DNA from 2 places in the Staphylococcus haemolyticus genome. Region 1 is predicted to be linked to the other one. Evidence: a T-box and tRNA genes for the amino acid it is inferred to sense, from the RefSeq annotation. Region 1 holds a T-box; the other holds one or more tRNA genes.

Region 1 (5,229 bases):
GTGATGAAACAAGTTTACGTACTGGCGTTAGAGTAGTAATCGATGTTCGTAAAGATGCAAATGCCAATGTTATTTTAAACAATTTATATAAACAGACACCATTACAAACTTCATTTGGTGTTAATATGATTGCACTTGTTAATGGACGTCCAAAATTAATCAATTTAAAACAAGCTTTAGTTGAATATTTAGAACATCAAAAGACAGTTGTACGTCGTCGTACTGAATACAACTTGAAAAAAGCGAAAGACCGAGCACATATCTTAGAAGGTTTGCGTATAGCGTTAGATCATATCGATGAGATTATTACGACAATTCGTGAATCAGAAACAGATAAAGTCGCTATGGAAACATTGCAAGAGCGTTTTAAATTGTCTGAACGTCAAGCGCAAGCTATTTTAGATATGCGTTTGAGACGTTTAACTGGTTTAGAACGAGATAAAATTGAAAATGAATACAACGAATTACTCGGTTATATTTCTGAACTTGAAGAAATCTTAGCCGATGACGAAGTTTTACTTCAATTAGTTCGTGATGAGTTAACCGATATTAAAGAACGTTTTGGTGACGAACGTCGTACAGAAATTCAATTAGGTGGCTTAGATGATTTAGAAGATGAAGATTTAATTCCTGAAGAACAAATCGTCATCACATTGAGCCATAATAACTATATTAAACGTTTACCAGTTTCAACGTATCGTTCACAACACCGTGGCGGACGCGGCGTTCAAGGTATGAATACATTGGAAGAAGATTTCGTAAGTCAACTTGTAACGTTAAGTACACATGACCACGTTCTATTCTTCACGAATAAAGGTCGTGTTTATAAACTTAAAGGCTACGAAGTTCCAGAATTATCTCGCCAATCTAAAGGTATTCCAGTCATCAATGCCATTGAATTAGATAATGATGAAACAATCAGTACGATGATTGCTGTTAGAAACCTTGAAGATGAAGATAGTTACTTAGTATTTGCAACTAAAAATGGTATTGTGAAACGTTCTGCTTTAAGCAATTTCTCACATATCAATAAGAACGGTAAGATTGCGATTGGGTTCAAAGAAGACGATGAATTAATTGCAGTACGTCTTACAGATGGTAACCAAGATATCTTAATTGGAACATCCCATGCTTCATTAATTAGATTTGCAGAAACAAGTTTACGTCCATTAGGTCGTACTGCTGCAGGTGTAAGAGGTATCTCATTACGTGAAGATGATGTCGTTGTAGGTTTAGATGTTGCACATGCCGATAGCGAAGATGAAGTGCTAGTCGTCACTGAAAATGGATATGGTAAACGTACGCCAGTGAGTGAATATCGCTTATCAAATCGTGGTGGTAAAGGTATCAAGACTGCCAAGATTACTGAACGTAATGGTAATATCGTTTGTATCACAACTGTTAATGGCGAAGAAGACTTAATGATTGTTACAAATAGTGGTGTTATCATTCGTTTAGAAGTAGAAGATATTTCTCAAAATGGTCGTGCAACTCAAGGTGTTCGCTTAATGAAACTAGGCGATGATCAATTTGTATCAACAGTTGCTAAAGTTATTGATAAAACAGAAGATGAAGATGCGACTGAGGCTGCTCAAACTGAAAATGGTGAATCAAATGCAGAGAGTACTGAAAGTCCTAGTGAAGAAGTAATTGACGATGATACACCAGGTAACGCACTTCATACTGAAGCGGACGAAGAAACTACAGTTTCATCTGAGGATGACTCAACAGATGAACGTATTGAAGTTAGACAAGACTTCATGGATCGTGTAAATGAAGACATTGAAAATGCATCTAACAATGATGAAGATGACGAAAACTAAATAATAGAAGGTTAATCTATAATAGAAAGTTACAACAATATTGATTCCTTCAACAAACAAGACTTCCCTGATACCAGGGAAGTCTTGTTTTTATAGCTTATTTAGTTTTCTAATTCTTTCATAGCGTATGGAATTTCACTAATTAAACGTGAAGGTGGTACGACATACATAGATTCAGATAACTTTTCTCCAATAAAACTATGCGTATAAGTTGCGCTTGTTATCGCATCTCTAAAATCATCAAATTGTCCAACAAAGCTTGTAATCATACCAGCTAATGTATCTCCCATGCCACCAGTCGCCATTGCCGGTGTACCAATGGCAAGTCTATATTCTTTGTCTTTGAAGAATATTTCAGTACCGTGTTTTTTCAATACAACTGCAGCACCTAACTTATCTACAGCTTCTCTATTACGTTCATAAGTTTGTTCTTCAATAGGGATACCACTCAAACGTTCCCATTCCTTTTGATGTGGCGTGAAGATAACACGGCAAGTTGGGATATCAGGTTTTAATTTACTAAATATCGTTATAGCATCACCATCAACAATTAAGTTTTGATGTGGCTGAATATTTTGTAGTAAAAATGTAATTGCGTTATTACCTTTAAAATCGATACCTAAGCCTGGTCCAATCAAAATACTATCTGTGTTCTCAATCATTTTAGTTAACATTTTAGTGTCGTTAATATCGATAACCATTGCTTCTGGGCAACGAGAATGAAGTGCAGCATGATTTGTAGGATGTGTAGCTACTGTAATTAATCCACTTCCACTATAAACACACGCACGCGCAGCCAACATGATTGCGCCCCCTAAATTGGCACTCCCACCTATAAGTAAAATCTTTCCATAGTCACCTTTATGTGTCTCTTCTTTTCTTTTCGGAATATTAACTGTTGTTAATGTTTCCATGAATTAAACCCTCCCTTGAAGACGTTTCGAACGTATAATACTAAATTGTAAAAATGTGATTACTGTCAATTCTATATATAACTCAAATTTCAAGTGACGATGAGATGCGTAGCGAAAGCATCAACAACTAACTCGCCTGTTAAGTTTTAAATTTGAATGTTTGTTTATGACCTTTTTAAATACAATAGAAAATATTATACCTGTGGATGACTTTCGTCAACACTATTATGAAGATTATTTTGTAATGAATGATGGGAAGTGATTATGTTGGCTAATAGAGGGTGTTTACAACTAGCATGAATTAATATTATTTACCATTTACTTGCTAATTATAAAGGAGTTTGCTATATTAAAAATAACTTAATAAGTTATTGTTCGTGGGACAAGTAACATAGTCAATTAATTTCAGAGAGCTTGTGTTGAGTGTGAACAAGTAATTGATTGTTATGCGAATCTACCTACAATTGTGAACAACCGGTAATAACCGTTATTTTAAGGAAAGTGCAATTTGATACATATGTAGTGTTAAATTGTTAAATAGGGTGGCAACGCGTAGACCACGTCCCTTGTGAAGGGGATGTGGTCTTTTTTTATTGAAAATACGCATGTTATCCGAAATTAAATTTTTCAAAAATTGGGAAGGATGAATATTACATGTTAGACATTAGACTATTTAGAGAGCAAGCAGACACAGTTAAGAGCAAAATTGAACTACGTGGAGATGATCCTAAAGTAGTTGACGAAGTATTAGAATTAGATAACGAACGTCGTCAATTAATCGGTAAAACTGAAGAAATGAAAGCACGTCGTAACAAAGTAAGTGAAGAAATCGCTGAAAAGAAACGTAACAAAGAAAATGCAGACGACGTCATCAAAGAAATGCGTGAACTTGGTGACGAAATCAAAGAAAACGACGCTAAACTTAACGAAGTGGATAATAAAGTTAGAGATATCTTAATTCGTATCCCTAACCTAATTGCTGAAGATGTACCACAAGGGGATTCTGATGAAGAAAACGTTGAAGTTAAAAAATGGGGTACACCTCGTGAATTTGACTTTGAACCTAAAGCACACTGGGACTTAGTAGAAGAATTAAAAATGGCAGACTTTGAACGTGCTGCAAAAATTTCAGGTGCGCGTTTCGTATACTTAACTAAAGATGGTGCATTATTAGAACGTGCATTAATGAACTACATGCTTACTAAACATACAACGCAACACGGTTATACTGAAATGATGACACCTCAATTAGTTAACGCAGATACAATGTTTGGTACTGGTCAATTACCTAAATTTGAAGAAGATTTATTCAAAGTTGAAAAAGAAGGTTTATACACAATTCCAACTGCAGAAGTTCCATTAACTAACTTCTACAGAGATGAAATCATCCAACCAGGCGTATTACCAGAAAAATTCACTGCACAAACAGCTTGTTTCCGTAGTGAAGCAGGATCAGCTGGTAGAGATACAAGAGGTTTAATCCGTTTACACCAATTCGACAAAGTTGAAATGGTTCGTATCGAAAAACCTGAAGATTCTTGGGACGCTTTAGAAGATATGACACAAAATGCTGAAGCAATTCTTGAAGAATTAGGTTTACCATATCGTCGTGTTATCTTATGTACTGGCGACATCGGTTTCAGTGCTAGTAAAACATACGACTTAGAGGTATGGTTACCAAGTTATGACAACTATAAAGAAATTAGTTCTTGCTCAAACTGTACTGATTTCCAAGCGCGTCGTGCTAACATCCGCTTCAAACGTGATGCCGCTTCTAAACCAGAATTAGCACATACTTTAAATGGTAGTGGACTTGCTGTAGGTCGTACATTTGCAGCTATCGTTGAAAACTATCAAAATGCAGATGGTTCAATCACAATTCCAGAAGCATTAGTACCATTTATGGGTGGTAAAACTGAAATCCGTCCTGTTAATGGCTAATTCATGAATAAGTCATAAATCTAGGACAAAATGAATATGTTAGGGCTACATCGAAATTCGCAGTAGCCGACTAAACTGAGAAAATGCTCTTACCGAGCTTTTCTCAGTTTTTTTTTATCCTTACATATGAAATTCTAATATATTAAATTTAGTCCATATCCTCTTAGTATATTTCTAATAATTAATTGCATAAAATTCCACTTTTTCTTAATAAAGGGATGAAGTTAAAAGGGGTATTTTAGACTGCTTTCCAAGAGGTAAATCAACCGTTATAGTCAAAAAATAGACACATTTAAAATCCTTTCAAATCAATACTTCTAAGTAGTCTTTCAGTCTAACATCACACAACCCTGCGTCTAATGTTGTTGCTACTCTAGCATCCGTATATTAGACTAAAATTATTAGTATATTACTTTATAAAATTAAACAGAATAAAGGAGGTTACAAAGATGACATCACATGTGACATTTAAACAGGGCGTTAAAGAATGTATACCTACTTTATTAGGCTACGTTGGAATTGGACTATCATTTGGAATAGTGGCGGCTTCA
Region 2 (5,229 bases), 660 kb from region 1:
CTTGTACAATATCTAGTTCCATATCATGCCAAATGATATAACATAATTCCGCTATTTGCTTACTGTCGCTCGGACGTGCTTTTCTGATCAATTTACCGTTCTCCTCTCCATAAGTTTTTGTTAACTATATTATATAAAATTTACAAATAATAATAAATTAATTGCAGTAAATTGAAACATATTAATTGTGATTATAATCATTTTTTCAATCACCTTAGTAATATTTGATTTAATTTTTGAAATGCTTAAAATATGAGATTAAGGAGGCAACAAAGTTATGAGAGTTAATAAAACATTATATGTATTATGTTCTTTATTTCTGGGTGGTGTCGGCATTCATAAATTTTACGCAGACAAAGTGTGGCAAGGCGTGCTTCATTTAGTGTTCTTTTGGACTACTATTCCAACCATTATTTCAATTATCCATGGTATTATCATAATCTTTACAACTAAAGCTGATCAAAATGGCTATATATTTATACCAAATAACCGCCATCCAAAAATTTAATCAGTAATTTTAGAAATTATCTTTAATAATGTGTAGAACGGGTAAACTCAAATAAACATAAAAAAGGAGTAAGCTAGTATGAATATTATCAAACGCGTACTTAGAATTGTTATAACAGGATATTTAGTAAAATGGATTCGTAATAAAATTGAGGGAAAATCAAACGGTGGTCAAAAATAAAATGTAAAAAGGTCTATTCGCTAACTTTGATTTAAGTAGTGAATAGACCTTTTATAATGAGTTACAGGATCCTAATTTACTCATTGAGAAATGCCTCCAGATTTTTATATTCAGTGGTATAGTTGATAAATTCTTCCTCGTTCTTATTAATCAACGCTTCATCAATCAATTTCATTAACTGTTTCTTTCGTCCCTGACGAAGTGCCTCTTCAATGACTAGCTCAACGCCTAAATCATTAACTGTCGTTACAAAATCTTCTAGTGTCGTATTCTTGACATTCGTGTTGTGATTCATTGTAATCACTGCCTTTCTTTTTTGTATAAGGATAGTATACAAGCTTTTATTTTTTAAATCAATCGAATATTCTGACTTTTCACAAAAAATAAGTGTAATTTTATATGTAATGATTATCTTGACAACATATAAAAACTTTATATAATAAATTTATATTATTAATCGTTGAGTTTTTAGCGCTTAATAATGATATAAATTTAAGGAGGTTAAGAGATGACAAATATTTCTCAAAGCCAAAATACTGTATATATTATTCGAAAAGGAGATATGATAATCAAACCCGTCATTGATGATTATGAGCAAACAAAAGGATCAGAAATATGGAAATATGATTCCACAATAGTTTCAAGCCCATTCAAAACTCAAAAAATCGTCGAACGCTCATGTAAATTTTATGGTAATAGCTATATTAGTAAGAAATCCGAAACACAACGAATTGCCGGCATTACTAGTAAACCACCTATTTTATTGACTCCTCTCTTCCCCACTTATTTTTTCCCTACGCATTCAGACCGTTTAGAAGAAAACATGTGGATTAATATGCATTATGTACATGAAATTAAACCTCTTAAAAATCGAAAATGTAAAATTATTTTTGCAAATCATCAAACATTAACACTTAATGTTTCCTACCACAGTATTTGGCACCAATACTCTAACTGCATTTTTTATTATTACATGGTCGATAAACAATCTCGTATGAAGTCAAACAATCCAGAAATGCCAATAGATTATGAGAAAACGACTTTAAATATTTTCGAAGCACTTTCACATTATTCACTATTACAAGATAAATAGTTTTACGTTTAATTTTAAATCATACGGGACTTTTATATTAATATAGTGTAAATGTTCCGTATATTTTTTAAATATAATCCCTTGCAAATTTTAAGTTTATTGATATAATAATATTTGTGCTCATAGAGATACATTATATAAATACATATTATTCCGCAGTAGCTCAGTGGTAGAGCTATCGGCTGTTAACCGATCGGTCGTAGGTTCGAATCCTACCTGCGGAGCCATATGGAAACGTACTCAAGTTGGCTGAAGAGGCGCCCCTGCTAAGGGTGTAGGTCGCGAGAGCGGCGCGAGGGTTCGAATCCCTCCGTTTCCGTTCATTAGTAAAAATCTATAAAATTTGTTAACTCAAATCATTAAAGAACGTTGATATATAAACGTTCTTTTTATTTTTCTTAAAAATCTGAAAAAGTCTATTTTAAAAATTTTTGTCAACGAGTGGACAAAGTGGACATAATTTGAAAGTTCGTTGTCCACTTTTGATACCCCCCATGATTTTATTCATTCTAAAATCACGAAGTTATACCACCATCTTTAAGTAGTTGTTCCTAGTATTTAAAACTATATGCATGATTGTTTTGTCTTTTTTGACATTGATTACCCTACTCTACGTACACCTTTTTAAGAACACCTTAATTATTACTAATATTGATCTAAAATTAAAGATTTTTTTCGTTATCACTAACATTTTTATATTTCGCACTATTTTTTAATGTTATAATCTTATTGTAAATCGTTAAATTGTATAAATGAATATTTTATATAAATTAAGTGAAGCGTACGAAATGGATATACATAAAAACAATAAAATTAAATACGGTAACAACACTTATTACAATAATTATTCTATTATGTTTGAATCATTACGAGTGTTTGGATATGAAAATTTAAATTAAAGGAGTTTTTCTCATGGCTAACAAAACTAAAAATGTAGATTTGATAAAAGATGTGTTTTTACATGATAACGAAACAATTATTTATGCAATATTTGGTGCTTATAAAACTAAATCTCTTGGTAAAAATACAATAAGACATGGTGTTCTAGCAGCCACTGACGAAAGAATAATCTTTTGCGCAAAACGATTGAGTGGATACGATTCTGAAATTTTTCATTATGGTAAAATTAGTACTTTTGAATTAAGCAAAATCTTAATGTGGAATACTATTTCTTTTTATTCAAGTGGTAATAAGGTTTCTATGAAGTGGGTTAATGATAAAGATTTAGACAAATTTATAGAATTTGTAAACAAGAATGTTGAAGGAAGTAATAATTCTCTAGGTCTTATTGATCAAGCAACTCATTCAGATAATGACTTACAACCTCTTGAAAAAATTAAAAAATTAAAAGAGTTATTAGATATGGATGCTATTACACAGGAATAATTTGATAAGAAAAAACAGCAATTGTTAAATTCATAAATTGTTATGTCTTAATTATTAAAGGAGATATATAATGAAAAAGTTTTTAGTCTTATTATTTACTAGTTTCTTAATTCTAGGTGCATGTAGTAATAAAGATTCATCAAGCGAAAACTCAAATAAAAGTTCTATAAATAAATCAGATAAAAAATTACACGATAATAAAAAGAAGAAAGATAAATCAAAAGAGAAAAAGAAAGAATATAAGAAAAATTCTTCTAGTAAAGAAAATCAAGCTAGCCAAGAACAAGCACAATTACAACAAGATATCACACAAGTGCCACAACAAAATAACCTACAATCTACATCTCAAGAACAAAGTTCTCAACAAAAACAACAAACTAATGCTAATAATCAACAAACTCAACAAAGATACGACTATGACCACAATGGCGTATATAGAACTCCTGCTGAACAAAAAGCACATGAACAGTGGATTAAGGATCAAGTAGAATGGAACAAGCAAAATGAAACTAGAAAACAAAAGTTACAAGATGAATATTTCAATCTTTCAGATAAAATGTATGAAGATAGAGTTAGCAAAGCCGAATATAATTCTATGGAAAAACGTCAAAATGAAATATTAGATGAAGTTCGACCTATCAACTGAAATACACTACAATGGTTGCTCAATTAATGTTGATTTTTTAATCTTGTATTAGAAATTTTGCAAAAATGAATCATTGATAAAGAAACAATTTATAATCAACTCACTTCTAGCTACGGTGAAAAATTCACACAAAAAGAAGCGCAATATGCTATTGACCATTTAGATAAATAAAAATATAGCGGCTATAGAATTAACTCCTCAATAGCCGCTTAGTTATATTAATAAGACATTAATTTTAAGATAGCCTCTTTCTCAATATCACCGAAATAATGATAAAAGTCAAAGTCTTCCATAGCTTCTTTAATATGCGTATAATCATGTAACGCCCCTATTAAAGCATTCTCTAATTCAGTGACATCTCCTTCACCAAAGAAGTCTCCAAAGATTCTAGCATGTTCAATTTTGCCTTTTTTAACATCGAATTTAATTTGTACAAAGCCTTTTTCAAATTTTTCATCGCGTTCAAAATTATATTTAGGATTTCGCCCGTAGTTCCAATCCCATGTACGGTATTTCTCATTGCTTAATGCTTCAATATTCTTCCAGTCTTCATCTGTTAACTTATATTCTTCGACTTCATGTTCACCAAAGATTGTTTTCAAAATGATTTGTTTAAAGTCATCAATGGAAATCGATTCATCTAAAAATTCGTCGATATTTGCTACACGCTTACGCACTGACTTAACACCTTTAGATTGAATTTTTTTAGGATTAACTTTCAATGCATTTTGTACTTCTCCTAAGTCACTATTTAACATTAATGTACCGTGACTAAACATTCTATCTTTAACTTTAACCATGGCATTCCCTGAAATTTTAGCTTGCCCTACTTGAATATCATTACGACCAGTCATTTCAGCATCTACACCCATTGATTGAAGTGCTTGTACAATTGGCTCTGTAAACTTTTTGAAATTATGGAAGCTATTATCATCATCATCTGTAATAAAACTAAAATTTAGATTACCTTGGTCATGGTATACAGCGCCACCACCTGAAATACGGCGTACAACATGTATGTTATTTTCACCTACATATTGTTTATTAACCTCTTCTATAGTATTTTGATTTTTTCCGACAATGATAGACGGTCCATTTACATAAAATAGAAAGTAACTGTCATCCGAAGGTAAATGTTTTAACACGTACTCTTCCATGGCAAGGTTAATTGTAGGATCAGTAATATTATTATTGCTTACAAATTTCATCTATATCTCTCCTTTGACTCTCTCGTATATGCCCTTAGTTTAGTTATGCCTTATATTTAGTTATTTTGCCAATTATTTACTCAAATTTGACATTATTTTCATAATTAAAATATTATTTGCCATTTTTAGCATATATTTGTTTATTATTATGCAAATTTTTAGTACAATATAGCCTAGTTATGAATTTAGGAGGACTCCGTATGACTGT

What was found. A T-box is a leader RNA that pairs with one kind of tRNA and senses whether it is charged. The one in region 1 lies ahead of serS (serine--tRNA ligase), so its partner is inferred to be a tRNA-Ser.
Region 2: it has a tRNA-Ser gene. The T-box ahead of serS (serine--tRNA ligase) is inferred to sense a tRNA for this amino acid. The anticodon was not compared.

The regions. Positions count from the first base shown of each region.
Region 1 is NZ_CP035291.1:7,433-12,661, forward strand. It holds gene gyrA (DNA gyrase subunit A) at 1-1,823, shown strand, start outside; gene EQ029_RS00035 (NAD(P)H-hydrate dehydratase) at 1,925-2,737, opposite strand; T-box leader at 3,109-3,307, shown strand; gene serS (serine--tRNA ligase) at 3,392-4,678, shown strand; gene EQ029_RS00045 (AzlC family ABC transporter permease) at 5,128-5,229, shown strand, end outside.
Region 2 is NZ_CP035291.1:1,869,562-1,874,790, forward strand. It holds gene EQ029_RS09010 (GNAT family N-acetyltransferase) at 1-91, opposite strand, end outside; gene EQ029_RS09015 (NINE protein) at 278-508, shown strand; gene EQ029_RS12785 (SAR1012 family small protein) at 587-688, shown strand; gene EQ029_RS09020 (IDEAL domain-containing protein) at 765-983, opposite strand; gene EQ029_RS09025 (competence protein ComK) at 1,197-1,781, shown strand; tRNA gene EQ029_RS09030 (tRNA-Asn) at 1,934-2,008, shown strand; tRNA gene EQ029_RS09035 (tRNA-Ser) at 2,012-2,100, shown strand; gene EQ029_RS09040 (PH domain-containing protein) at 2,694-3,167, shown strand; gene EQ029_RS09045 (hypothetical protein) at 3,238-3,813, shown strand; gene EQ029_RS09050 (Ltp family lipoprotein) at 3,901-3,984, shown strand; gene lplA (lipoate--protein ligase) at 4,032-5,021, opposite strand; gene EQ029_RS09060 (YkvS family protein) at 5,222-5,229, shown strand, end outside.